DNA from 4 places in the Pantoea sp. X-Soil-ISGK-355 genome. Region 2 is predicted to be linked to each of the others. Evidence: predicted binding sites of a transcription regulator. Region 2 holds the regulator's gene; each other region holds the start of a gene.
What was found. The regulator PurR, encoded in region 2, represses purine synthesis genes. The targets are predictions, from matches to a motif close to CANGCAAACGTTTGCNTG.

Region 1 (7,224 bases), 740 kb from region 2:
CTGCTGGCGCAGCTGAACCGTGCTTTCCCGGCGCTGAGTCTGCTGGATATCGGCAGCATTATGCGGCAGATCGGTCAGGTGCTGACGCAGGTCAGCCGGGCGCTGGAGATCATGGTGGTGCTGGTCACGGCCTGCGGTGTGTTGCTGCTGCTGGCGCAGATTCAGGTCGGGATGCACCAGCGTCGGCAGGAGCTGGTGGTCTATCGCACGCTGGGTGCCGGTAAACGCCTGCTACGCACGACGCTGTGGTGTGAGTTTGCGCTGCTCGGCGTGGTTTCCGGCGTGGCGGCTGCGATGGGGGCAGAAGCGGCGCTGTGGGGATTACAGACGAAGATTTTCGATTTCCCATGGCAGCCTGACTGGACACTGTGGCTGGCATTGCCGTTGTGTGGCGCGCTGCTGCTGTCGCTGTGCGGCGGCTGGCTGGGGATACGGTTACTGAAAGGAAAGGCGCTGTTCAGGAAGTTTGATGCGGCGTAAAGCAGGGCTGGAATAAGGCGGCACCAGGCCGCCTTTGACCTTTATTCAGACTGCACCCGTAACCTGCAGGCGCGTTACGGGAAACTACAGCTTTTCAACGGCCCAGGCGATACCGCTGGCGTACTCTTCCGGTAGCTGAGGTACCAGAGCATTTAGCGCGGCGCTGAGCCGCTCTGCATCGCTGTCGTTCAGATTGAGGTGGCCCACCTTACGACCCGGACGCACCTCTTTGTCATACCAGTGCAGATGCACCAGCGGCTGTTGCAGCCAGCTGAGATTCACGGCAGTGCCGATCAGATTCACCATGACCGACGGCGCAAACACCACCGGCTGCGGTAAGGCCAGGCCAAGAATGGCGCGCAGATGCAGGTCAAATTGGCTGATAGACGCGCCGTTCTGCGTCCAGTGACCACTGTTATGCACACGCGGTGCCAGCTCATTGATCAGCAACCCGGCTGGCGTCACAAAACACTCCATCGCCATCACGCCAACGTAATTCAGCGCCTGCATGATCGCGCTCAGCATCGTTTCGGCCTGCTGCTGCTGTGCCGGATCCGCCTGCGGAAACGCCACGCTGGTGCGCAGAATGCCGTCCTGATGCAGGTTATGCGTCAGTGGATAGAACACGACCTTGCCATCGTGACCGCGCGCGCCGACCAGTGACACTTCACCGGCAAAGTTGATGCCCTGCTCAACGATACACTCGCCATAACACGCATCCGGCAACTGGTCAGTTTCATCAGCACGCAGACGCCACTGACCCCGTCCGTCATAACCACCCGTGCGGCTTTTCACAATTGCCAGCTCGCCCAGTGAATCAAACACCGCTGGCCATTCGCTTTTGTCCGCCAGCAACTGCCACGGCGCGGTAGCGAGCCCCAGTTGATCCAGTAGCTGTTTCTGCGTCAGGCGATCGGCCAGACGTGGGAAAATATCACGGTTAACAAAAGCCGGATGGCTCGCCAGTTCACGCGTCAGCGCGGTCTCCGGCCAGCGTTCGATTTCGGCGGTAATCACGCTATCGGCGATCGGCAGGGCGGCAGGATCGGCATCCAGGCCTACCGGATAGACCGCAATGCCCAGCGGTTCACCCGCCTGACGCAGCATACGACCTAACTGGCCGTTGCCCAGTACGCAAACCGGCTTCATGCATCCACCCGCGGATCGGGATGGTTCAGCACCTCATCGGTCTGAGTCTGACGCCAGGTATTCAGGCGTGACGCCAGCGCGCTGTCATGCAGTGCCAGAATCTGCGCGGCCAGCAGGGCGGCATTAGCTGCACCCGCTTTACCAATTGCCAGCGTACCGACCGGAATACCGCGCGGCATCTGCACAATCGAATAGAGGCTATCGACGCCGCTCAGGGCCGCACTCTGCACCGGCACACCCAGCACCGGCACCAGGGTTTTTGCTGCCAGCATTCCCGGCAGATGCGCCGCGCCACCTGCGCCAGCAATAATCACCTGATAACCGTTGCCGGCTGCCGTTTCGGCAAAACTGAACAGTTTATCCGGGGTACGGTGCGCAGAGACCACTTCAACATCAAAAGGGACGTCCAGGCTGGAAAGGATTTCAGCGGCGAACTGCATGGTGGCCCAGTCACTTCTGGAACCCATAACAATGGCGATGCGGGCCGGGGCGTTGGATGACATGCGGTCAACTCCTGTGAATAAACAAACAGACCTGGCCGGGCGGACAGGTTTTGAAGGGCACCGAGAATAGCATGAGACGCACGCAAGGAAAACGGTTGCGTCAGGCTAAGGTTGGGGAGTTAACCGCAGACTAAAAGTCGAAATGGATAAGCTGAATGCCGCTGGCGTCGAGCTGAATCATTGAGCCACGGCTGTGCCAGGCACCCAGCACTGCGCGTTGTGCTGTTTCACCTTTTAAGTTCAGCGTATGAATCGCCGGGCGATGCGTATGGCCATGGATCAGCAAAGGCACCTGCTGGCGCAGCATTGCGTCGGCCACAGCATCCTGATTCACATCCATAATGGTCTGGGATTTATGCTGGTTGGCCTGTTTACTGTCGGCGCGCATCCGGGCGGCGATGCGTTTACGTATCCACAACGGCAGCGCCAGGAAGAGCCGCTGAATCCAGGGATTGTGTACGTTGGCCCGAAAACGCAGGTAACCCGCGTCGTCAGTGCAGAGCGTATCGCCGTGCATGATCAGCAACCGATGGCCGTAGAGCGTCAGCACCTGCTCTTCCGGCAGCAGCGTCATGCCGCAGGCCTGCGCGAAGCGTCGGCCAATCAGGAAGTCGCGATTGCCATGAATAAAGTAGACGGGAACCGGCAGGGCGCGCAGGGCGCGGGCAATCTGCTGATGCAGCGGATTGGGGTCGTCGTCGCCAATCCAGGCTTCAAACAGATCGCCGAGAATATAGAGCGCGTCGCAGTGGGGCGCTTCGCGCTGTAAAAAATGCAGAAAACCGGCGGTAATCGCCGGTTCTTCCTGACACAGATGGAGATCTGCGATAAACAGCGTGCGGGACATTACTCGCTGACGGTCACTTTCTGGATAACGACGTCATCTTTTGGCACATCCTGATGCATGCCGCTGCGGCCGGTAGAAACGGCTTTGATCTTCTCGACCACGTCCATACCTTCAACCACTTCAGCGAATACGCAGTAGCCCCAGCCCTGAACGCTTTCGTCACGGAAGTTCAGGAAGTCATTGTCAGCCACGTTGATGAAGAACTGTGCGGTCGCAGAGTGCGGCGCAGAGGTACGTGCCATTGCCAGCGTACCTTTAGTGTTTTTCAGACCGTTGTTCGCTTCGTTCTGGATTTCATCTTTGGTCGCTTTCTGCTTCATGCCCGGCTCGAAGCCGCCGCCCTGAATCATAAAGCCGTTGATGACACGGTGGAAAATGGTGTTGTCGTAAAAACCTTCACGGCAGTAATCCAGGAAGTTCTGTACGGTTGCCGGCGCTTTATCATCGAAAGTTTTGATTACGATATCGCCATGGTTCGTCTGGAAAGTTACCATTTTTGTTGTCCTGTAAAGGTTGTGATCAGTTGCCGGGATCGCGCTGTTAACTGGCGTACCCCTTTTAGTCGACCGTTCTTATATCATAATTTCCAATGACGCGTCAGCAGCACGGCGCAGTTGGCTTGCTTTGCGTCGCGCGAGCGATAAAAATACGGCACAATGTCTGGATACTTAAAAAAGCCAACCACACGCGAAAACGGAACCGTTCAATGCTTAAGATTTATAACACCCTGAGTCGACAGAAAGAGGAATTCAAACCCATTCATGCCGGTAAAATCGGGATGTATGTTTGCGGCATCACGGTGTATGACCTCTGTCACATTGGTCATGGGCGGACGTTCGTGGCGTTTGACGTGGTGGCGCGCTACCTGCGTTACCTCGGTTATCAGCTTAACTATGTACGTAACATCACCGACATTGATGACAAAATCATCAAACGCGCCAATGAGAATGGCGAGAGCATCGAAACGCTGACCAACCGTATGATCGGCGAGATGCACAACGACTTCGCCGCGCTGGGCATTCTGCCACCTGATGAGGAACCGCGCGCCACCCGTCACATCGCTGAAATCATCGAGCTGGTGGAAACATTGATCGCTCGCGGTCATGCCTATGTGGCAGATAACGGCGACGTGATGTTTGATGTACTGAGCGACACCGATTATGGCGCGCTGTCGCGTCAGGATCTGGAGCAGCTGCAGGCGGGCGCACGCGTTGAAGTCGCTGATGTGAAGCGCAATCCGATGGACTTCGTGCTGTGGAAGATGTCTAAAGCGGATGAGCCCGCCTGGTCATCACCGTGGGGCAACGGCCGTCCTGGCTGGCACATCGAGTGCTCGGCGATGAACTGCAAACAGCTGGGCACCCATTTCGATATCCACGGCGGCGGTTCAGACCTGATGTTCCCGCACCATGAAAACGAAATCGCCCAGTCGAGCTGCGCTCATGACGGTCCTTACGTTAACTACTGGATGCACTCCGGCATGGTGATGGTTGACCGCGAGAAGATGTCGAAATCGCTCGGCAACTTCTTCACCGTACGAGACGTGCTGCAACATTATGATGCGGAGACGGTGCGTTACTTCCTGATGTCCGGTCACTATCGCAGCCAGCTTAACTACGGCGAAGATAACCTGAATCAGGCGCGCGCGGCGCTGGAACGCCTTTATACCGCGCTGCGTCACACCGACAGCAGCGTTAAAGCGCACGGCGGCGAAGCGTTTGAAGCGCGTTTCCGCAGCGCTATGGATGATGATTTCAATACCCCGGAAGCCTACTCGGTGCTGTTTGATATGGCGCGTGAAGTGAACCGTCTGAAAAGCGAAGACGGCGCGTCAGCGCATGGTCTGGCGTCGAAGCTGCGCGAGATGGCTAACGTGCTGGGTATTCTGCAGCAGGATCCTGAGCTGTTCCTGCAAAGCGGCGCGCAGGTTAATGATGAAGAGGTTGCCGAGATTGAGCATTGGGTGAAGGCCCGTGCCGATGCGCGTGCTGCGAAAGCCTGGGCAGAAGCGGATATCGCGCGCGACAAGCTTAACGCGCTGGGGGTCATCGTCGAGGATGGGCCACAGGGCTCCAGCTGGCGTCGAAAATAAACCGGAGAGGGCGAGCAATCGCCCTTTTTTATTATGGCGATTGAACAGATTCAGATCCGCGGTTTCCGCTCAATACGTAACCTGACGCTGTCACTGCAACAGCTGAATGTGGTGAGCGGTCCCAACGGCTACGGTAAATCCAACCTCTACAAAGCGGTGCGACTGCTGCACGAGGCGGCCAGCGGTCGTCTCGCGCTGGCACTGGCTGACGAAGGCGGCATTCAGAAAGCGATGTGGGCAGGCGGATTGCGCCGGGGCGATCGCCGACACGATCCGAAGCGGCTGGAGCTGGCCGTGGTGATGGATGATATGGATTACCAGCTGGAGATTGGCTTTCCCGAGCCGCTGTCGACCAGCCTGTTCAATCTTGATCCGCTGGTGAAGCAGGAGCGGCTCTGGCTCAGCGGCCAGCGTCGTCGTCATTCTGCCTGCCTCATGCAGCGTGAAAATCAGACCGCCTTTCTGCATAACGTTGAGGGCGATCGCGTCGCCTGGCCGGCGGTGCTGCATCCGGAAGAGTCGCTGTTTGGTCAGCTTAGCGAACCCCATCGCTACCCGGAGCTTTCCCAGCTGCGCGAACGGCTGCTGCAGTGGCGCTTCTACCATGAGTTCGCCGTCTGGCCTGGCTCACCGATTCGTGCGCCGCAGATTGGCGTGCGTGCGCCCGTGCTGAGCCATGATGGCAGTAATCTGGCCGCGGCCTGGGCAACCATCGTGGAGCGCGGTCATTCAGAGCTGTTGTTTGAGGTGATGGCGCAGGCGTTTCCTGACAGCCAGTTTGACGTCGAAGTGCAGAACGGCCGCTTTCAGATGCTGATGTCCCGCCATGGCATTCTGCGTTCGCTGGAGAGTGCAGAGTTTTCAGATGGCACGCTGCGTTTTCTGTGTCTGGTTGTGGCGCTGCTCAGCCCGCGCCCGCCCGCCTTTATGGCGCTGAATGAGCCGGAAAACAGTCTGCATGAAGATCTGTTGCCTGCGCTGGCGCGCTTAATCGCCGAAGCCAGTCAGTACAGTCAGCTCTGGATCACCAGCCATTCAGCCCGGCTTGCAACGCTGATTGCGCGGCATACGGCGGTGAATCATATTGCACTGGAACAGCGGGAAGGAGAGACGCGTGTGGCGGGGGAAGCACTGCTGTGACAGCGTCCCCGCAGGGACGCCTGAAAATTACTCGACGACAGTGATGCGAAAACCAGCAAATTCCACAGTCTGACCGGCAACGATCTTGCAGCGCTTACGGGTCTCTACCGCGCCATTGACCTTCACTTCACCCTCGGCAATCACGACTTTCGCCTGTGCGCCGCTCTGAACCCAGCCTTCCAGCTTCAGCAGGTCACACAGATCGACGTGCGGGAATTTACCCAGTGAAAAACTTGCCATTTAAACGTCCTCTTTATCGTGAAACTCTTCGCACGCCTGCAGCGTGTTTTGAATCAGTGTTGCGACTGTCATCGGTCCGACACCGCCCGGTACCGGGGTAATGTAGGATGCGCGCTCTGATGCGCTGTCAAAATCAACGTCGCCCACCACTTTGCCGCTGTCCAGACGGTTAATGCCCACGTCGATGACGATGGCACCCGGTTTAATCCAGTCGCCCGGAATAAAGCCTGGCTTGCCCACCGCAACGACAAGCAGATCGGCATGCTCAACGTGATGGCGCAGATCTTTGGTAAAGCGATGGGTCACGGTGGTGGTGCAGCCCGCAAGCAGCAGCTCCATGCTCATCGGACGACCAACAATGTTAGACGCACCGACCACCACAGCATTCAGGCCATAGGTGTCGATGTTGTAGCGCTCCAGCAGCGTCACGATACCGCGCGGGGTGCAGGGACGCAGGGTTGGCGCACGCTGGCACAGGCGGCCAACGTTATAAGGGTGGAAGCCATCAACATCCTTATCTGGCGTGATGCGCTCCAGCACCTTCACATTATCGATGCCCGCTGGCAGCGGCAGCTGCACCAGGATGCCATCGATTTCAGCGTCCTGATTGAGCTTATCGATCAGCTCCAGAAGCTCAGCTTCGCGGGTGGTGGCAGGCAGATCGTAAGAGCGGGAGTGGAAACCGACCTCTTCACAGGCGCGGCGTTTGCTGGCCACATAGATCTGCGATGCCGGGTTTTCACCCACCAGAACCACGGCCAGACCTGGCGCAC
Region 2 (7,224 bases):
TAGGCGGTCATCTGATGTCAGGTCATATTATGACCACCGCTGAAATCTGCAAGATTATCCAGTCAGAACACAATCGCGAAGTCTGGTTTAAAATCCAGGATCCAATGCAGATGAAATATATCCTGCATAAAGGTTTTGTCGGTATCGACGGCATCAGCCTGACGGTAGGCGATGTGACAAAGACTAAATTCTGTGTCTATCTGATCCCGGAAACGCTGGAGCGCACCACTCTGGGCGCGAAGACGTTTGGCGACCGGGTCAATATTGAGATCGATCCGCACACGCAGGCAATCGTAGAGACCGTTGAGCGGGTGTTAGCACAGCGCGATGCCGCGGCGGCAATGAGCATGCTGACCGGCCATCCAGCCTCCGAGAATGAATAAAAGGCGTGTAAGCGCTGCAGGCAGCCAAATCGGTTTTAATCTGTCAGCATTATAAAAGTTCAGGGCGCAGGGAATCAGGTCAGAAGAGGAAAGCGTCTCGCGCTATGGACAAAAACGCCAGGCGTTTTTGAACAACGCAACGTGTTGGCCCGTTAACGGGCGCACCTCAGGGATGAGGTGCATAATCGCGCGGGCCGAACATGTCAGGGATGACGGGTTTTGCGACTTTCCAATCTGACCCCGTTTCGTGCGCAACGCTCCCTGTTAAAGCAAAACAGACCTTTCTTTTCAGGTCTTCGGCCGGGAAAGCGCCTTCGTAATTACCAGCTTTTATACTCCCTATCGCGCCACCCGTAATCCACCCTCAACACCGCGGCTGAACACAATCTGCCACAGCTGAATATCGCGCGCCCGGAAGGCACCGGCACAGGCATTGAGATAATAGGAGAACATTCGCTTAAAGCGTTCGCCATAGTTGTCGGCCAGCGCCGGCCAGGCCTGCAAAAAGCGCTCATGCCAGGCCATCAACGTTTTGTCGTAATCGGCCCCGAAGTTATGCCAGTCTTCCAGAATAAAATGCGGCTCGCTGGCATCCGCCACGTGACGCACTGAAGGCAGGCAGCCGTTAGGGAAGATATATTTGTCAATCCAGGGATCGACGCTCATATCGGTTTTAATCGCGCCAATGGTGTGAAGAAGGAAAATACCGTCAGGTTTTAAATTACGATCAACCACATCAAAATAGGTGGCGTAATTCTTTGGCCCGACATGCTCGAACATGCCTACTGAAACGATGCGATCAAACTGCTCATTCAGATCGCGATAATCCTGCAACAGAATCGTGACATCTAATCCGCTACAGCGCTGCTGCGCCAGTTTCTGTTGTTCGGCGGAAATCGTCACGCCATGCACTTTAACGCCATAATGACATGCGGCAAATTCCGCGAGTCCGCCCCAGCCACAGCCGATATCCAGCAGCGACATTCCCGGTTCCAGCGCTAATTTACGGCAAATCATATCCAGCTTGGCTTCCTGCGCCGTCGCCAGGGTCGTGGCCTCTTTCCAGTAGCCACAGGAATATTGCATATAGGGGTCAAGCATCAGTGAAAAGAGATCGTTACCCAGGTCGTAATGCTCTTTACCGACAATCCAGGCCCGCTTTTTCGACTGCAGATTGGTTAAGCGGGCAGCGGCGATGCGCAGCGTATCTTTAAAGTGATGCGGGAGTTGCTGATCGAGTTTATGTTTAAGCACCTGATGGAAGAAAATATCCAGCCGGTCGCACTCCCACCACCCATCCATGTAGCTCTCACCGAGCCCAAGCGATCCTTCCTGCAGAACGCGCTTAAAAAAGCCGGGATGATTAATATGAATATCCCAGGGACGTGAACCATTAATTTCAATATCCGCTTTTTCCAGCATTTCGTGGACGATGCGATACCAATGGTTTTCTTCAGGGCTCACTGCTTCTGCATAAGATGAACTCATAGCTTTTCCACCACCTGTCCAATCTGAACCTGAACAAAGAGTAGTCAATTTTGTCAGGCATTGAGAAACGGTACGGATGATTCCGCACACCGGTTGACTGTGTGATACAGAGGACTGGAATAGCCTGCAGCAGGTCGGTCAGGCTAAGAATAACGCGCGCGAATACCGTCCCGGCAACAGGGTGCCAATCAGATTATTACGTTAGTATATTATTGATTTATTACAGGTTTGTTGACCCGAATGAGTATATTCTCACGCGGGTCAATATTCAATGACTTATTGTTAGGATGCTAACGAAAAAGTCAATGTGTCACTGGTTATCCTGGCAGGCAGGTTGCGGAGAGGCAACAACAGATTGTGCGCTTGCGGTACGCTGCATGGCGTAACCGAGTAGCGCCAGCAGAATCGTTACCGTCATTATCAGCGTAGTGGTAAACAGCGCCTGGGTTAATCCGGCAGAGACTGCCAGGCTTGCAGCGAAGCAGAGTCCGAGTTGTAAGGTGTTCTGCAATGCGGCCGCTTTACCGGTGGCGTGCGGGAAGGGCGTCAGCGCACTGGAAACCACAATCGGATAAATTGCGCCGTTAGCCAGCGCCATCCCACAGAACGGCACCATCAGGCTCACCAGCGTACTGTTGCCTGCAAGTGCAACAGCAAACAGCGCCAGAATGCTCAGGCTGTAGACGCCTAACAGCCAGGGGAGCAGCTGTGCGCCGTTAAAGCGGTTGAGCAGGGCGCGACAGCCAAATCCACCGATTAAAAAGGCGAGGGTCTGGGGTACATAACTCAGGCCGATATCGGCGGGCGAGAGACCCAGATCCGCCAGAATGAACGGCGATCCGGTCAGCCAGGCAAAGAAGCTGGCAGAACAGGCAGAGTAGATCAGCACGTTGCCGCTGTAGACCCGGGATTTCAGCAGGGTGAGAAAGCCGGGCTGTGCTCCTTTTTCGCGTGCTTCCGGGCGTACTGTGGGCAGACGCAGGGTGGTCAGAATCAACGCCACCGCAATCAGTGTCAGCACCAGAAAAATCGAACGCCAGTGGAAGTGACCGATCAGCCAGGCACCCAGCAACGGGGCCAGCGCCGGGGAGAGCGCAACCAGCGGCATAATCGTTGCAAAGACTTTGTTGGCGCGCGCGGCGGGGTAGCGATCCACCACCAATGCCTGCCAGCTCACGGCGGCAGCACAGACGCCAATGGCCTGCACAAAGCGCAGCGCCAGCATCAGAGTAATATCATTCACCCACAGCATGCCCGCACAGCCGACGCCAAACAGGGTCAGTCCGGCCAGCAGCACCGGCTTACGGCCGATGCGGTCGGAGAGCGGTCCCCAGAAAAGCTGACCCACGGCAAAGCCTCCCAGAAAGAGGCTCATACTGGCGCTAATCAGGCCGGGCGAGGTATTAAAGGTGTGCTGCATCGCACCAAAGGCGGGCAGATACATGTCAGTGGCTAAAAATCCGAGCATGCTCAGCAGGGCAAGATAGGGCATAAATCCTTTATTCGACAGCATCTCATTCTCATTTTTGCAGGATAAACGCGGCAGAGTGTAAAAGGTGCGTTTGCCGCTGTGAAACGGTAATATTTGCCGGTTGCTGTTAAAATTTTTGAAGGCAGATTATGTGGTCAGAATATGCATTAGAGGTCGTTGACGCGGTTGCCCGAGGGGGCAGCTTCAGCGCAGCCGCGCAGGAGCTGCATCGGGTACCTTCTGCCATCAGCTATACAGTGCGTCAGCTGGAAAACTGGCTGGCGGTGCCGCTGTTCGAACGCCAGCATCGTGAAGTGGTGCTGACGCCAGCAGGCGAACATTTTGTCCGGGAAGGGCGCAGCGTCATCAAAAAAATGCTTGCTACACGGCGGCAGTGTCAGCAGCTGGCCAATGGCTGGCGCGGGCAGCTCAGCATTGCCGTTGACCGTATCGCCAAACCTCAGCGCACCCGGCAGCTGGTCAAAGATTTCTATCGCCACTTCCCCGATATGGAGCTGATCATCAGCTATGAAGTTTTTAATGGTGTCTGGGATGCGCTGGCCGATGGCCGGGTAGAAGTTGCGATTGGGGCCACCCAGGCAATTCCGGTGGGCGGACGGTTTGCGTTTCGCGATATGGGTACGCTCAACTGGCGCTGCGTGGTCGCGCCCGATCATCCGCTGACGCAGGCGAGCCAGATAGATGACGACACGCTGCGTAGCTGGCCGTCCCTGGTGCTGGAAGATACATCACGCGCACTGCCGCGTCGTATGACATGGACGCTGGATAACCAGCGCAGGCTGGTGGTGCCGGAGTGGCAAACCGGACTGGAATGCGTGCAGGCGGGCTTGTGCGTGGCGATGGTGCCGGGGCATCTGGCCAGGCCACTGCTCGACAGTGGCGAGCTGGTGGAGCTAACGCTTCCGGTAGCATTTCCGGACAGCCCCTGCTGCGTTAGCTGGGCCGAGGATCGCGCATCACCGGCGACAGGCTGGTTGCTCAGCTATCTGGGTGATGCGCAAACGCTTAATCAGGAGTGGTTAAGCGAGGATTAGCGGCGATAGTCGCGGAACGGACCATCGGTCACTGAACGGCGCTCAATCAGCGTCGGATGGACTTCAATCGTTTGTGACACTTCGCGCTTACTGGTGATGCGGTCGAGCAGCATATCCAGCGCCTTCTCACCCAACTGGGCTTTAGGCTGATGCACCGTGGTCAGGGCAGGGGCGAAATAGCGTGCGTTGCGCACATTGTCATAACCGATTACCGAAATATCCTGCGGCACGCGCAGACCCATCTCGTCGGCGGCGCAAATGGCCCCCATCGCCATGATGTCGCCGCCGCAGAAGACGGCGGTCGGGCGCTGCTTTTGCGACAGGATCTGCTGCATCGCCTGATAACCCGACTCTGGCTCAAAGTCACCCTGCACAATCCATTCCGCGCGCGGCTGAATTCCCGCTTCTTCCAGTGCCTTCAGGAAACCGGCATGGCGTCCGCCGCCGGTATTGCGCTCCATCTGACCCGGAATGGCACCGATATCGCGGTGTCCGCGTTCAATCAGATAGCGTCCCGCCAGATAGCCGCCCTGGAAGGCATTATCGAGAACCGTATCGGTAAAGTCGGCGCGCGATTCGCCCCAGTCCATCACCACCATCGGGATATTGCGGTTCTCTTCCAGCATCTGCAGCAGATCGTCCGGATACTCAGAGCACATCACCAGCAGGCCATCGACACGCTTCTGCGCCATCATGCTGAGGTAGGCGCGCTGTTTTTGCAGGTCGTTATGCGCATTACCCAGAATCAGCGTATAGCCTTTATCAAAACAGTGATTTTCAACCGCCTCAATAATTTCAGCGAAATAGGGCGCTTCGCTGGAGGTGGCAAGCAGACCCAGCGTCTTGGTGTGGTTTACTTTCAGACTGCGTGCTACAGCGCTCGGCGAGTAGTGCAATTCTTTAATTGCCTGCCAGACCGCCTCGCGCGTCTCTTCAGCGACAAAGCGGGTTTTATTGATGACGTGCGAAACGGTGGTCGTTGAGACGCCAGCGCGTTTCGCCACATCTTTAATTGTTGCCATGAAAATCGGACTCCAGTGCTTACCTAACTCTATGATAAGCGTAATGTTAAACGTTTGCGTCTGCTCAGGGTTTTTTCCGCAAAAATGCGGCTTTTCTGGCCGGTAAACAGGCTTCTGGCGGAGAAAAAACGCCTCAAAAGATGCGCAAACGGAATCAGGGTTGCACGCGTTGCGCAACAAAGGCGAGATTCTAACAAGGCTGAACGGATAAAACGAGATTTTTACCGGACCCTGTGGGAAAATGCCATATCCCTACAAAGTGTGTGACTAAGGAGCAAACAATGAGTACCGATCTTAAACTGGCGTTAATGACCACTGTCGGCTGTCTGCTGATGATTGTGGCTTTCAGTTTTACCGCCATTCTGCACTAATAAAAAAAGCCGGGATAATCCCGGCTTTTTTCGGACTGTAGTGCTGCTCAGCGAATGGTTTTCGGCGTCATCACCCGACGGGCACCAATATAGTGGCGCTGCCAGTAATCTTCGCCTAATGCACTGATCTGAATATCTTTGCCGGTACGTGGCGACTGAATAAACTTGCCATCGCCCAGGTAAACGCCGACGTGGTCCGCCGTACCGCGACCGTTAATGCGGAAGAAGACCAGATCGCCTTTCTCCAGCGATTCACGCTTAATCGGTGCTGCGTCACGCAGGTGATACATCTCGTTAGCGGTACGCGGGATCTTAAACTTCACCAGATCTTTATAGGCATACCAGACCAGACCGCTGCAATCGAAACCAGTATGTGGTGAGGTGCCGCCCCACTGATACGGTTTACCCAGCTGTCCCATCAGCTTCGTCATCGCGGTTTCTCGCGCTTTCTGGTAGCGCTGACGGTGTGATTTGCTCATTTTAATCGTGCCAGGTTCGCTGGTGGTGACCTCAGCGGTTTTCAGCAGGCGCTGATGACCATAGCGTTTTTTTTCTTTATTTTTTTCTTTGCTTTTGCTGATACGGGCGGTTTTAAGCGAGGTCTTCTTAGCAGGCGTCTGTTTAGCAGTGAGTTCGACTTTTTTCTGTTTTTTCGTTTTGAGTTTTTGAACAGGGCTGAGGCGAGTTTTTTTGGTCACCGTTTTTACCTGGCGACGCTTGCGGCGCTCATCATCGCGCGCACTCTTTTTTTCTGCTTTATGCGTACTGACGTTCACCGGCGTGTGCGGGGAAGCAGCAGCGACGTTGAAAAACAGTTGCGCAAAGGCCAGCATGAAAAGCGTAATGATTAAACGCATAGTCCGTTGATTAGTTAAGTTGTCAGGGCCACTACGCACCGCGACAAAGTTGAGATTAATCTGATCCAGGATCAGTGCCCAGGCCATTCTAGTCCAGTTCTTTTAAAAACTGTAATGCCTTTTAATATTAATCTTTGCAACCCATGCAATCGCGCTGAAAATGAACATTTTCAGCATCTTATCTCAACGAAATTATTACGAATTATTAAACTGTTACCAGCTGTTAATAATCAGGCATTCAGGCGTCCCGAGGCGGAACTTAACAATGATGGCGATTTAATCGGACAGCGGTAAAATCTCGTTTTCAGTCACGCTGCGAAGTCGCTACAATAAACAAACACGAAGTAACGAATTAAGGAAGGCAATTATGAGTACTGTAGAAAAAATTCAGCGCCAGATCGCAGAAAACCCGATCCTGCTGTACATGAAAGGTTCCCCGAAACTGCCAAGCTGCGGTTTCTCTGCACAGGCGGTGCAGGCGCTGTCAGCCTGCGGTGAGCGTTTTGCTTACGTGGATATTCTGCAGAACCCGGACATTCGTGCCGAGATGCCGAAATTCGCTAACTGGCCGACCTTT
Region 3 (7,224 bases), 1.5 Mb from region 2:
TGTGTGAAAACGCCATGCCTTCGTTAGCCAGATCGTGTACCAGCGTCTTCCAGCTGGTGTCCTGGTTACCACCGCAGAGGATCCCGCTCAACAGGCCATGCATTTCCGCGGGCGTCATTCCAACACCCTGCTGTGAGAGCACCGCCGCGAGCGCGTTGTAATCGGGGGTTGCGTTCTGTAAGGACATAAGTTTTCATCGTCGTTGGCAGAATAAGTTCGTGTTATGCTACCACTAGCTGCCTCAAGGTTTCCAGAAAAGGGGTTGTATCTTATTTCGTGGGTCTATATAGTTGCCCGCCTCCCAAGCCATTGACTGCTAAGGGAGTTGCGAGCGAAGTAATCAGTCAGGAAGGTGGCATGTCTGCACAACCGGTAGATTTACAAATTTTTGGTCGTTCGTTGAGAGTAAATTGTCCGCCAGAGCAGCAAGATGCGCTCAATAGCGCGGCTGAAGATCTCAATCAACGGTTGCAAGATCTAAAAGTTCGCACTAGAGTCACCAATACAGAACAACTGGTGTTCATCGCCGCGTTAAACGTCTGCCACGAGCTGGCGCAAGAGAAAGTGAAAACGCGCGATTATGCTGCTAATATGGAACAACGTATCCGTATGTTGCAGCAGACGATTGAACAGGCATTAGTTGAGCAGGGTCGCATCTCTGAGCGTGAGGGTGCGAAATTCGAATAAAACTTCATGGTTGCTATACTTAAGTAACGGTGAGGTAAATCTTCTCTGAGATGTTTGCATGTGGGCCAGTCCCCTGAGCCGATATTTCGAAAAAACAGAATGTGACGCTCGTAACCTGTGTGCATGCTCGGTTCGTCCGAGAAGCCTGATGGTTATGACGGCATGTTCACCTTGAACCAAGGGTTCAAGGGTTACAGCCTACGGCGGCATCTCGGAGATCTCTCTTCCTGTAGTCCTGCTTTTTCCCCTGACTGACATGTTATAGTCGCTCAACAGCGACTTATCCGGCGGGAAAATCATGTCTGAACCTTCCATGTCTGAACCTTCAATGACCCAGCGTCAGGCGATTCGCCAGCATGTGCGACATCTGCGACGGGCACTCACCGATGAGCAGCAAACGCAGGCCGCTGAGCAGCTCGCTGAACATGCGCTCAACTACGCCCCGGTGACTGAAGCGCGCAATATCGCCCTTTTTCTGTCGGTGGATGGCGAACTAAATACCCGTCCGCTGATTGCCCGCCTCTGGCATCAGAAGAAAACGGTCTGTCTGCCGGTTTTACACCCCTTCTCCCCCGGTAATTTGTTGTTTCTGCGCTACTCGCCCGATACCCCATTGCTCAAAAATAAGCTGCGCATTCCTGAACCGCCGCTGGATATCCGGCAGTTGATCACCCTTGACCAACTGGATCTGATGATGGTGCCGCTGGTGGCATTTGATCAGCATGGACAGCGTCTGGGGATGGGCGGCGGCTTCTACGATCGTACCCTGCAGAACTGGCGGCAGCACGGTTTTTTGCCGGTGGGCCTGGCACACGATTGTCAGCAGGTCGATAGCCTGCCGGTGGCAGAATGGGATGTGCCTTTGCCGGCGGTAATGACGCCATCAAAACTCTGGCAGTGGGAGTAGAAGCGTCGCTTTTGCAGACAAGTGAAAACCCATACCTGGGCGCATCTGGCAGCAATGGAAAAGCTTAACGCGCAGGGAACATGGTCAGAAGAGGAAAGCGTCCCGCGCAAGGGACAAAAACGCCGGGAGCGTTTTTGAACAACGCAAAGCGTTGGCCCGTTTACGGGCGCACCTCAGGGATGAGGTGCCTAATCGCGCGGGCCGGGCATGCCAGGGATGGCGGATTTTGCGTCTTTCCGATCTGACCGTGTTCTCTTCGCAGTCTCGATCTTACAGTAAATCGCGACAGCCTGTATTACCTACCTGAAGAGACGCGACTAAGCGCCTGTTCAGGTTGGTAGCGCTTAGTAGAGCAGACGCGCGCGGATAGTACCCGGAATCGCCTTCATCAGCTGCAGCGCGTTCTCGGCCACTTCCGGCTCTGCATCAATGTCGATCACCACATAGCCCATGAACGGTGAAGTTTGCAGATACTGGGCGGCGATGTTGATACCCTGCTCGGCAAAAATCTGGTTGATGGCCGTCAGCACGCCAGGACGGTTCTCATGGATATGCAGCAGACGACTGGCGCTGATACCGTGAATCGGCAGTGATACTTCCGGGAAGTTGACCGCTGAGAGAGTCGAGCCGTTATCGGAATATTTTGCCAGCTTGCCCGCCACTTCAATCCCGATATTCTCCTGCGCTTCTTCTGTCGATCCGCCAATGTGCGGCGTCAGGATCACATTGTCGAACTCACTCAATGGAGAGATAAACGGCTCGCTGTTGGTGGCTGGCTCGGTCGGGAAGACGTCGATGGCTGCACCACCCACATGCTTGCTGGCCAGGGCATCACACAGCGCGGGAATATCCACGACTGTACCGCGTGAGGCGTTAATCAGCAGCGCACCGGGTTTCATCTGCGCCAGCTGCTCTGCACCGATCATATCCTGTGTAGAGGCCGTTTCCGGCACGTGCAGGCTGACAACGTCGCTCATGTTGAGCAGGTCTGCAAGATGGCGTACCTGCGTGGCATTACCCAGCGGCAGCTTGTTTTCAATGTCGTAGAAGAAAACATGCATGCCCAGACTTTCTGCCAGCACGCCCAGCTGCATACCGATATGACCGTAACCGATGATGCCCAGCTTTTTGCCACGCGCTTCAAATGAGCCTTTGGCAATCTTATTCCAGATGCCACGGTGTGCTTTCGCGTTTGCTTCCGGGATGCCACGCAGCATCAGCAGCATCTCACCAATGACCAGCTCCGCCACCGAGCGGGTATTCGAGAAAGGCGCATTGAACACCGGGATACCCCGGCGGGCAGCCGCCTGCAGATCAACCTGGTTGGTGCCGATACAGAAACAGCCCACGGCGACCAGCTTTTCAGCCGCCGCAAAAATCTCTTCAGTGAGCTGGGAGCGGGAACGGATACCAATGAAGTGCGCATCGCGGATCGATGCTTTTAACGCGTCGGAGTCCAGTGCGCCCTTGTGGAATTCGATGTTGGTATAGCCTGCAGCCCGCAGGTTTTCCAGCGCGCTCTGATGGACACCTTCCACCAACAGGAACTTAATCTTATCTTTTTCCAGTGATACCTTTGCCATTTCCCGATCCTATTCAGCATTCAATGAGGACTACCATAAGCCAGCCTTCTGTCAAAATATCAAAAAAATCGCGTCCGGCAATACAAACGATTGCCCGCCAGCCAGCATGGCAATGGCTGGCAGCAGCACATTGCCGGACAAAATCATGAGGTCAGCGATGAAGAGAGAACGAACCTACTGTCGATGACGGTTATGTGACATAAGTCACCAAATTTCACCGACGCGAGAAAAGATGATTTGCAGGCAGAAATAACCGGCGCCTTTACAGCGCCAGACAGATCATTTTTTGATGGTTTTCACGCCATCAGGACCGCCGATCAATGCGATATCGGCACCGCGCGCGGCAAAAAGGCCAACGGTCACGACGCCAGGCAAAGCATTGATGGTTTTTTCCAGCTCAATCGGATCGAGAATGCGGAGATTATGCACATCAAGAATAATGTTGCCGTTATCCGTGACCACGTTCTGACGATACTCAGGTAAGCCACCCATTTTCACCAGCTGACGCGCCACGTAACTGCGCGCCATCGGAATCACTTCGACCGGCAGAGGGAAACGCCCCAGCACATCGACCTCTTTTGAGGCGTCAGCGATGCAGATAAACGTCTCTGCCACTGCGGCCACGATCTTTTCGCGCGTCAGCGCTGCGCCACCGCCTTTGATCATCTGCATCTGTGGGTTGATCTCATCCGCGCCATCAACGTATACCGACAGCAGGTCAATCTCGTTCAGATCGAACACCTGAATACCCAGGCTCTTCAGCTTCTGGGTTGAGGCATCCGAGCTGGAGACAGCACCTTCAATCTGATGCCTGACTGTGGCCAGCGCATCAATAAAGTGGGCAGCGGTGGATCCGGTGCCTACGCCAACAACGGTGCCCGGCTGCACGTACTCAAGTGCAGCCCAGCCAACGGCTTTTTTCAGTTCATCCTGGGTCATGGTATGTTTAAAACCTGTGCGACAACGAAGTGCGCGTAGTATAAAACAAGGCTTGCTGAAAATGCTCGGCTGTCCGACGTGGATTTATCGCTTTGGAAGCCAGCCCACAAAAAATAAGAGAGCCATCACAGGTGACACTTTTGTGGCATAGTGACGTCCACCCTGAAGGAGAGAGAAGAAGAATGAAACGCCCGGATTATCGAACGCTTCAGGCGCTGGATTCAGTGATCCGCGAACGCGGCTTTGAGCGTGCCGCACAAAAGTTATGTATCACCCAGTCGGCGGTTTCACAGCGTATCAAGCAGCTGGAGAACCTGTTTGGTCAGCCGCTGCTGGTACGTACCGTGCCACCGCGTCCGACTGAACAGGGGCAAAAACTGCTGGCGTTGCTGCATCAGGTAGAATTGCTGGAAGAGGAGTGGCTGGGCGACGAGAACAGTGGCACCACGCCGCTGCTGCTGTCGCTGGCGGTCAATGCCGACAGTCTGGCGACCTGGCTGCTGCCCGCACTGAAAGATGTACTGGCGGATTCACCTGTGCGTCTGAATCTGCAGGTCGAAGATGAAACCCGCACTCAGGAGCGTCTGCGTCGGGGTGAAGTGGTGGGTGCGGTGAGTATTCAGCCGCAGCCGCTGCCAAGTTGCCTGGTGGATCAGCTCGGTGCGCTCGACTATCTGTTTGTGGCGTCACGCGACTTTGCCGATCGCTTCTTCCCAAACGGCGTCACCCGCTCTGCCCTGCTGAAAGCGCCTGCGGTAGCGTTTGACCATCTTGATGATATGCATCAGGCCTTCCTGCAGCAGAACTTTGATCTCTCACCGGGCAGCGTGCCCTGTCACATTGTGAACTCCTCTGAAGCTTTTGTGCAGATGGCGCGACAGGGTTCGACCTGCTGTATGATCCCACATCTTCAGATTGAGCGTGAGCTGGCAAGCGGTGAGTTAATCGATTTGACGCCGGGTCTGTGTCAGCGGCGGATGCTCTACTGGCATCGGTTTGCGCCGGAAAGCCGGTTAATGCGTCGGGTGACCGATGCGCTGATTGCGCATGGACATCGGGTGCTGCGGCAGGATGACGTGGCAGCCTGAAAACAAAAACGGGGCATCAGCCCCGTTTTGCATTATGGCGTGTTGGGCTTGAGCTCAAACACCACATCCACCTGATCGTCAAAGTTGATGCTCTGCTGATCATAGGTTTCCTGCGCCGACGTATCCGCCGCGGCAGCCGCTTTATACATGCGGTTCATTGGCATCGGCTGATAGTTGGCAACCTGATAACGAATGCTGTAGATGGATCCCAGCTTCGCGTTGAAGCCTTCAGCCAGCTGTGATGCCTGCTGAGTCGCGTTTTTAATCGCGGCTTTACGCGCCTGCTCTTTGTAACTTTCCGGGTTTGCCACGCCTAACTCGACGCTGCGTACCTCATTCAGACCGGACTTCAGCGCCCCGTCCAGCAGATCGTTCAGCTTATCCAGCTGACGCAGGGTGACCTGTACCTGACGCACCGCGCGGTAGCCTTTCAGTACCGATTTACCCTCTTTGGTGTAATCGTACTCAGGCTGTGTGCTCAGGTTAGCTGCATCGATATCTTTCTTCTCAATGCCGTTTTTCTGCAGAAAATCGAAATATTGCGCAACCCGGCTATCCGCCTGCTTTTTCGCATCTGCGGCATCTTTAGACGACACGTTCACCACGATAGAGAGCGTCGCAATATCGGGACGGGCATCGACCGTTGCCTTGCCTGAGGTCACCACGTGCGGTCCGTTCGGTAACTCATCAGCGTATACGCCAGGCAATGCCCCGGCGCTCATGATTGCGGCCAGAGCCAATGCTTTCAGTTTCATGAAAGTCCTCCTTGAAAAGGTACTATGACGGCTTCCAACCGGCGAAGCCCAACAGCGCATCGGTATGCGCCATGCTTTGAGTGGTCATTATGGCAAAAGTTCGGCCTCCGCGCGGCAATAACCGCACCGGATCGACGTTGGGATCAAAATCCGGCAATGCCCTGGCGCGCCAGTTGCAGGGCGATAAACCACATCACCGCGCCCACCAGCAGGTTAATGATGCGCTGGGCTTTGGCGGTGCGCAGGCGTGGTGACAGCCAGGCGGCCAGCAGCGCCAGACCAAAGAACCACAGGATCGACGCACTGATGGTGCCCAGCGCAAACCACTGACGCGCGGTGGTGGTCGGCAACTGACCGCCAAGACTGCCCAGCACCACAAAGGTATCGAGATAGACGTGCGGATTGAGCCAGGTCACTGCCAGCAGCGTCGCGATAATGCGTCCCCTGCTCTGCTTTAATGGCTCACCATCCGACAGATCGGCGTCGCCGCGAAAAGCGTTACGCAATGCGCCCCAGCCATACCACAACAGAAAGGCTACACCCGCCCAGGTGATCACCATCAGCAGCAGTGGAGACTGGCTCAGCAAGGCGCTGCCGCCAAAGATCCCACCGCAGATCAGCAGAATATCACTCAGCGAGCAGAGGGCTGCCGTCATCAGATGATACTGACGCTTTACCCCCTGATTCATCACAAAAGCGTTCTGCGGGCCCAGCGGCAGAATCAGCGCGGCGCCAAGGGCAAGCCCCTGAAAATAGAGAGATAACACAGGATTATTTCCTCACATCGTTAGAGGAGGAGAAGTATAAAGAGAGAGGATGATTAGCGGAAATTGAAAGAATTAATCTGCGATTAGCAAAATGAATGGGCGACAGAAGCCGCCCACTGAAAGATTACTGTGGCTGAGTCTCTGGCGTAGTTGCGTCTGACTGTCTGACACGGTGCAGATGCACATCCATCTGCGGATAAGGAATACCAATCCCTTTGCCATCCAGCGCACGCTTAAAGTTCTTCAGCAGGTCCCAGTAGACGTCCTGCAGATCGCCGCTGTTGCTCCAGCAGCGCACCACAAAGTTCATGGAGGAAGCGGCCAGCTCATTCAGACCAACCTGCACGCCTTTATCCTGCAATACACGACTGTCAGCGTCGACCACTTCACGCAACAGCGTCAGAACCTCATCAACATCAGCATCGTAAGAGACGCCAATGATAAATTCATTACGGCGAACCGGCTCACGCGAGAAGTTAACGATGTTTCCGGCAAGAA
Region 4 (7,224 bases), 1.2 Mb from region 2:
GTGCGAACTGGCGGCCTAAATCCATCTCCTCTGCAGGCGCGTCGGCTTTATCCAGCGACAGCGCATACTGCTTCAGAGAGTCATTAGGTTTTGGCGTATTGAGCGCAAATTTACAGCGGGTCTGCAATGCCGGCGGCAGCGTTAACGCGCCGGGATTGTCATAGAACATATCGACGAAGTAAGTGGGATCGAAGGTCAGGATCTCAAAGCGCTGCCCGGCCAGCGTCGGGGGTTCCGCCAGCGGCAGAACAAATTCCAGTACCGCTTTGTGGCCGTTACGCGACAGATTATATTCCGTTGGCAGATTCAAAAACTTTACCCGCTGTTGGTTGTGCCAGATTTCAGAAAAGTAGTGCTGGCCCAGTACGTTCGCCATCACGCCCGCCGCCAGCTTTTTCCACACCACGCTGCCTGGCTTCGCCTCGCCCGCGTCATACAGCAGATCGGCGGAGGTGATCTCATCCATGGTCCAGGTCATCTTTAATCCGGTGAAGGTGTCACCCTGCACCACCAGTTCGGTTTTCATATCGATGAAACTGTGAGGATGGGCCAGCAGAGCCGGACTTAATACCATCAGTAAGGCAAAGAGTGCGCGTTTCATAATGTTATAAAGTAACGTTCCTGATGAAAAGAATCTATAAGTAACAAAATTTTGTGACCCGCTTTAAACCTCCGGCAAATAAACCGCGTAAACCGCGCGGGCGCTGACCGGGTTGACTACGCTTAGCTCAAAATAGTCTGCTGGAAATCTGATTGATGAGTTCTGCTACCCCTTTGGCACCACTCTTCACCCGTTCACAGCGTCAGTGCCATCTTTTATTGTTGCTGTTTCTGCCCGCACCCATGCTTACGCTTGAAAAAATCTGCCAGCTGAATGGCATCGATCCTGCCGTTGCCCGACAGGATATCGCGGATGTAGGCCTTGAGATACAGCGATATCACCAGCTGGAATTGCATCAGATGGTGGATGGCAGCTTTCGTCTTCATGGTACAGAGTTGGACCGTCGCCTTTGTCTGCTGCACAACCTGCGACGCAGTCTGCGTTTATCGCAGGATTTTGTCTGCGAGCATTTTGCTGCGCCCCTGCGCCAGCGCCTGAAGGTCATGAAGATTGAGAAAGCGTTGTGGGATGAGACCAATTTACAGGCGCTGATTCAGCATTGCAGCCTGCGTCTGAAGCGTGATTTCAGCGAACGCGACCGGCTTTTTCTGCAGATATTTATGAAGTATGGCTTGTGCCAGCGTCAGCCGGTGCTGTTCAGTGAGGCGCAGTCCCTCTGGCTGCAGCAGAAGCCTGAGCGGCAGGCCGCCGAAGATGTGATACATCACTGGCGAAAACGCTGCCATCTTGCCCCGCATGTCAGTGAAACCGACTTCTGGACGCTGCTGTTTAGCCAGATTCATACGCCGGTCGTGGATGCGGTTGCACATCCTGCTGAACAGCAGTTGATGAACGCGACGCAGCAACTGATCAATGACTTTGAAGCCTGTGCCGAAATCACCTTTGCTGACCGCGACGAACTGCTGCACCAGCTCTATCCGCATCTGGCGCAGGCACTCGATCGCACTCACTTTACTATCGGTATCGACAATTGCGTGGCACTGGATGTCAGCCGACTCTATCCTCGCCTGCTGCGTACGACTCAGCAGGCCCTGCAGGCTTTTGAGCAGCACTACAACATTACTTTTACGCCGGAAGAGGTGAGTTTAGTCACCATTATTTTTGGTGCCTGGCTGATGCAGGAGAGTGCGCTGCAGGAGAAGCAGGTCCTGATACTGACCGGCGACGATGCCGACCTGGAGCAGGATGTGGAACAGCAGATCCGGGAGATCACGCTGCTGCCGATCAATATTTCTTATCTGGATGTGAAGCAGTTTCAGCGGGATGGCGCGCCACGGGACACCGACATCATTATCTCGCCCTACCCGACCTCGCTGCCCTTGTTCTCACCGCCGCTGGTGCATGCTGAACTGCCGCTGACGCTGCATCATCAGCAGCGCATTCGTTATTTACTGGAGTCGTAGCCGGGACGCAGAAACAGTGCGGGCAGGGCTACCAGTGCCATTACCCAGAAAAGATGCCCCTGCAGATGCGCGAACAGCACGCCGCAGATCATGGTCATTATCGCAATACCCCCGCCCATCGCCAGCGCGGAATAGAGTGACTGCAGCCGGATCACTTCCGCCCCCTGCCGCGCCGCGATAAAACGCATCGCCGCCAGATGACACACGGTGAAACTGCCACAGTGAAGGATTTGCGCCACAATCAGCAGCGGCAGCGCGGTGCTGGCTCCCAGCAGGCCCCAGCGAATGAGCGCGCAGATGCCTGAAAGCAGCAGCAGGTCACGCGCGCGCCAGCGGCGGAACAGGCGGTTGCTCAGAGCGAACACGATAATTTCCGCTACCACGCCCAGCGACCAGAGATAACCCACCGTTGAGGCGGAGTAGCCGCTCTCCTGCCACCAGATAGCACTGAAGCCGTAATAGGCAGCATGCGCGCCCTGCAGCAGCGTCACGCAGAGCATAAATCGCCATACAGCATTTTCACGCAGCAAATCACGCCATTCCTGCCAGCCGCCGCCTGCAGCACCCTGACGCTCATGACCCTGTGGCTGGGTGGCTGGTCTCAGCATCATGCCAGCGAGCATGGCGATGACACCGACGGAAAGCAGCAGCAAAATGGCCTGAGAGGAGTAAGCACTGACCAGCACGCCGGTTAACGCCGAGCTGATTACAAAGGCCAGCGATCCCCACAGTCGCACCGGCCCGTACGCCAGCCCAATCTGCTGTGTCCAGGTAGCAGCCAGCGCATCGCTGAGCGGCACCAGCGGCGAGAAGAAGAGGTTGAAGCCGATCATCACAGTCAGCAGCCACATCCACTGCTCACCCACCCAGAAACCGGCAGCAAACAGAGAGGTCATCAGCGCCAGCAGACGCAGCGCCGTAATTAACCGGCCGGGATTCTTAACCTGCGAGGCAATAAGCAGACTACCGACGAAGCGCGCAACCATACCACAGCCGAGCAGCAGGCCAATCTTCTCAGCATCCAGACCGGTGCCTTTCAGCCACACGCCCCAGAATGGCAGATAGATGCCGTAACAGAAGAAGTAAGTGAAGTAGCCCAATCCGAGCCATCTGGCGGAGCCGATTGCCATATTCCCTCCAGCAGGTTTGCTGCTTCGCAGCATAAGTGGGCGCTACTCTGGCAGAGCCCTGCGGCACAGGCAATAAAAAAGGATGGCAGATGCCATCCTTTTTATGCTGTCTCACAACAGGTTAGCGATTAAGCGTAGACCGGCAGACGGCTGCAGATATCCAGCACTTTCTTCTTGGTGCGCTCAATGGTCGCTTCGTCATTGATGTTATCCAGCACATCGGCGATCCAGCCAGCCAGCTCGCGTACGTCTGCCTCTTTGAAGCCACGACGGGTAACCGCTGGTGTACCGATACGGATACCAGACGTCACAAACGGGCTTTTCGGATCGTTTGGCACGCTGTTCTTGTTAACCGTGATGTTGGCACGGCCCAGCGCCGCATCGGCTTCTTTACCGGTCAGGTTCTTGCTCACCAGATCGATCAGGAACAGATGGTTATGCGTGCCGCCAGACACGATGTCATAGCCACGCTCGATCAGCACTTCTACCATCGCTTTGGCGTTTTTTGCCACCTGCTGCTGGTAGGTTTTGAACTCCGGCTCCATCGCCTCTTTGAAGGCAACCGCTTTACCGGCGATAACGTGCATCAGTGGACCACCCTGACCGCCAGGGAAGACAGCAGAGTTCAGTTTCTTATAGAAATCTTCATCACCGTTTTTCGCCAGAATGATGCCGCCGCGCGGACCCGCCAGCGTTTTGTGAGTGGTGGAGGTCACGATGTGCGCATGCGGGATCGGACTTGGGTAAACGTCAGCAGCAATCAGGCCAGCAACGTGTGCCATATCGACAAACAGCCAGGCTCCCACGCTGTCCGCGATTTCGCGCATTTTCGCCCAGTCACAGACGCCGGAGTACGCCGAGAATCCGCCTACGATCATTTTTGGCTTGTGGGTTTTCGCCAGTTCAGCCAGTTCGTCGTAATCGATTTTACCGGTCTCATCGATACCGTAAGCCACCACGTTATAGAGTTTGCCGGACAGGTTAACCGGTGAGCCGTGAGTCAGGTGCCCACCGTGCGCCAGGTTCATCCCCAGAATAGTATCGCCCGGCTGCAGCAGCGCGGTGTAAACCGCAAAGTTAGCCTGTGAACCTGAGTGTGGCTGCACGTTAGCGTAATCGGCACCAAACAGTTCTTTTGCGCGATCGATCGCCAGCTGCTCAACGATATCAACGTACTCACAGCCGCCGTAGTAGCGTTTGCCCGGATAGCCTTCAGCGTATTTATTGGTGAGCTGAGAACCCTGTGCCTGCATAACACGCGGGCTGGTGTAGTTTTCAGAAGCAATCAGTTCAATGTGCTCTTCCTGACGCACTGTCTCCTGCTCCATCGCCTGCCACAACTCGGCATCGTAATCGGCAATGTTCATATCACGCTTTAACATCCGGATCTCCTGACTCAGCTAACTTTCTGACGGTATTTACCCCCCTTCAGGGGCGAAGGCCCACAGTGTAAACCGTTTTAACAGGTGAAGGTAGGGTGAACCTCCTCTTTTTACGCAAACGATTGGCTGGCTACTGGCACAGCATTTTTACACCTTTTTACCCTGTTCAGACGCCACGTTTTTTCTTCAGGCTGTGCCGAAGGTTTTCTTGATGCACTAAAAAGTTGCCACTCAGACAAGCAGAAAGTTCATTGGATTATTTACACCGCAGACGAAGCAGCTATAAGATGCATTTAAAATACATGTTTAATAAGAGGCCGCCTTTATGCTTGATGCACACGCCATCGCCACCGTTAAATCGACCCTGCCTGCCATCGCCGCCTGCGGTCCAAAGCTTACCGCCCACTTCTATGACCGCATGCTGTCGCACCATCCGGAACTTAAAAACGTCTTCAATATGAATAACCAGCGTAATGGCGATCAGCGGGAAGCCCTGTTCAACGCCATCTGCGCCTATGGCGCAAACCTGGAGAATCTGGCCGTGCTGCTGCCTGCGGTGGAAAAGATTGCGCAGAAACATACCAGCCTGAATATCCAGCCTGCACAGTACGCCATCGTCGGTGAAAATCTGCTGGCAACCATTAAAGAACTGCTGGATCCGGGCGAAGAGGCGCTGGCGGCATGGGGCCAGGCCTACGGCGTGCTGGCAGAGGTATTCATCAATCGCGAAGAGGAAATTTATCAGGCCACAGAGCAGCAAACCGGCGGCTGGCGTGGCACCCGGGCGTTTCGCATCAGTGCGATTGAGCAGCAGAGCGAGGTGATTAAAAGCTTTACCTTCACGCCGGTGGATGGCGGCCCGGTCGCCGCCTTTAAGCCCGGTCAGTATCTGACAGTCCACCTGCAGCCTGCCAGCTTCGAACATCACCAGATTCGTCAGTACTCGCTGACGCATCTCAGCAACGGCAAAGAGTATCGCATCGCGGTGAAACGAGAAGCACAGGGCACCGTCTCCGGCTGGCTGCATCAGAATGGCAAGGTGGGTGATGAGCTGATGCTCGCCGCACCGCACGGCGACTTCTTCCTTGAGGTCGACCCTGTCACGCCTGTGGCGCTGATTTCTGCAGGCGTGGGTCAGACGCCGATGCTGGCGATGCTCCATGCGCTGGCAGCAAGCCAGCACCGCGCGCCGGTCAGCTGGCTGCATGCCGCAGAGAACAGCAAACAGCATGCATTTGGCCCGGAAGTGATAGCTACAGGCGCGCAGCTCACCGATTTCGTCAGCGAGGTCTGGTATCGCGAGCCCGCGGCTGAAGATGCCGGTCGCTATGACGCGCAGGGTCTGATGGATATCACCGCGCTTTCAGCACGCTTCACCTCACCCGACACCCACTTCTATCTCTGCGGTCCGCTGCCCTTTATGCAGCATGTGGTGGCGCAACTGCGCGATGCCAGCGTGGCAGATACACGCATTCATTACGAACTCTTTGGACCTCATAAAGGCATGTGATTGAGCGATAAAAAAGCCCGCGCTGCGGGCTTAGATTACTGGCAAACCCGATCTAAATCTGACAGCAATGAATCAGCTAAAAGCGCAGGGAATGCTCTCACCGCTAACCGTACCAGATTGTAATCTGCCCAATGTGAGTCTTGCAGCAACGCATAAGCTCAAAGCGAAGGGAACACGGGCAGAAGAGGAAAGCGTCCCGCGCCATGGACAAAAACGCCGGGAGCGTTTTTGAACAACGCAACGCGTTGGCCCGACTACGGGCGCATCTCAGGGATGAGGTGCGTAATCGCGCGGGCCGAGCGTGCCATGGATGGCGGGTTTTGCGTCTTTCCGATCTGTCCGTGTTCTCTAAGCAGGCGCGATCACACAGCCAACGATTCCAGATGAGGCACTAAGGGACTGGCTTTTGCGTCTTTCCGATCTGACCGTGTTCCCAGAGCTGGCTCGATCTCAAAGCTATTCGTCCCAGGCTCCCCAGGCATAAAAAAAGCCCGCAGCGCGGGCTTCTTTATGCTGATAAAGAGCTGATAAAAAGACTATCAGATCGCCTCTTCATCCTCTTCGCCCGTACGGATACGCACTACACGCGCCACGTCAAAGACGAAAATCTTACCGTCACCGATTTTGCCGGTCTGCGCCGTGCGCATAATGGTCTCGACGCAGGTATCAACGATATCGTCGCCCACCACCATCTCGATTTTCACTTTAGGTAAGAAATCGACCATATACTCTGCGCCGCGGTACAGCTCGGTGTGCCCTTTCTGGCGACCAAAGCCCTTTACTTCACTCACGGTCATCCCGGTGATGCCCACTTCCGCTAAGGCTTCACGAACATCATCGAGTTTGAATGGTTTGATAATCGCATCAATCTTTTTCATGTCAGACCCTTTTTCACTCCCTCCATGGTCAGAGGGTTTATCAAGTATAAATGTTACTGGCGCTGTCGGGCGGTAATATCCGGGTTTCTTCAGGTTGCCGCAAGCGCTGTCAGATTGTGCTGACTGCAACCATTCTGCGTCGGGCCTGAGCAGTCAACCTCCCGGTATCACTTCGCCGCCCCCGCTACTCTTTGAAATCACTGGCGTCCAGTTCATGACGAGACAGCAGCTTATAGAACTCCGTGCGATTACGCCCGGCCAGACGTGCGGCGTTGGTCACATTGCCTTTGGTCATCTGC

Region 1: a site for PurR is predicted at 2,217-2,234, ahead of purE (5-(carboxyamino)imidazole ribonucleotide mutase). Genes of this name have one in related genera too.
Region 3: a site for PurR is predicted at 3,257-3,274, ahead of serA (phosphoglycerate dehydrogenase). Genes of this name have one in related genera too.
Region 4: a site for PurR is predicted at 4,649-4,666, ahead of glyA (serine hydroxymethyltransferase). Genes of this name have one in related genera too.

What each region holds. Positions count from the first base shown of each region.
Region 1 is NZ_AP035971.1:1,088,854-1,096,077, forward strand. It holds gene ybbP (putative ABC transporter permease subunit YbbP) at 1-480, shown strand, start outside; gene purK (5-(carboxyamino)imidazole ribonucleotide synthase) at 565-1,629, opposite strand; gene purE (5-(carboxyamino)imidazole ribonucleotide mutase) at 1,626-2,132, opposite strand; gene lpxH (UDP-2,3-diacylglucosamine diphosphatase) at 2,263-2,979, opposite strand; gene ppiB (peptidylprolyl isomerase B) at 2,979-3,473, opposite strand; gene cysS (cysteine--tRNA ligase) at 3,686-5,071, shown strand; gene AC6I8J_RS04865 (AAA family ATPase) at 5,105-6,211, shown strand; gene ybcJ (ribosome-associated protein YbcJ) at 6,239-6,451, opposite strand; gene folD (bifunctional methylenetetrahydrofolate dehydrogenase/methenyltetrahydrofolate cyclohydrolase FolD) at 6,452-7,224, opposite strand, start outside.
Region 2 is NZ_AP035971.1:1,828,860-1,836,083, forward strand. It holds gene AC6I8J_RS08420 (riboflavin synthase subunit alpha) at 1-383, shown strand, start outside; gene cfa (cyclopropane fatty acyl phospholipid synthase) at 723-1,871, opposite strand; gene punC (purine nucleoside transporter PunC) at 2,182-3,384, opposite strand; gene punR (DNA-binding transcriptional activator PunR) at 3,492-4,397, shown strand; gene purR (HTH-type transcriptional repressor PurR) at 4,394-5,419, opposite strand; gene cydH (cytochrome bd-I oxidase subunit CydH) at 5,701-5,790, shown strand; gene AC6I8J_RS08450 (C40 family peptidase) at 5,838-6,647, opposite strand; gene AC6I8J_RS08455 (Grx4 family monothiol glutaredoxin) at 7,012-7,224, shown strand, end outside.
Region 3 is NZ_AP035971.1:3,326,880-3,334,103, forward strand. It holds gene AC6I8J_RS15225 (YecA/YgfB family protein) at 1-187, opposite strand, end outside; gene zapA (cell division protein ZapA) at 358-687, shown strand; RNA gene ssrS (6S RNA) at 727-909, shown strand; gene AC6I8J_RS15240 (5-formyltetrahydrofolate cyclo-ligase) at 1,001-1,594, shown strand; gene serA (phosphoglycerate dehydrogenase) at 1,939-3,177, opposite strand; gene rpiA (ribose-5-phosphate isomerase RpiA) at 3,457-4,116, opposite strand; gene AC6I8J_RS15255 (LysR family transcriptional regulator ArgP) at 4,299-5,204, shown strand; gene AC6I8J_RS15260 (oxidative stress defense protein) at 5,237-5,959, opposite strand; gene argO (arginine exporter ArgO) at 6,103-6,726, opposite strand; gene mscS (small-conductance mechanosensitive channel MscS) at 6,851-7,224, opposite strand, start outside.
Region 4 is NZ_AP035971.1:3,077,740-3,084,963, forward strand. It holds gene AC6I8J_RS14085 (DUF1007 family protein) at 1-601, opposite strand, end outside; gene csiE (stationary phase inducible protein CsiE) at 757-2,025, shown strand; gene AC6I8J_RS14095 (3-phenylpropionate MFS transporter) at 2,007-3,155, opposite strand; gene glyA (serine hydroxymethyltransferase) at 3,284-4,537, opposite strand; gene hmpA (NO-inducible flavohemoprotein) at 4,863-6,047, shown strand; gene glnB (nitrogen regulatory protein P-II) at 6,587-6,925, opposite strand; gene glrR (two-component system response regulator GlrR) at 7,110-7,224, opposite strand, start outside.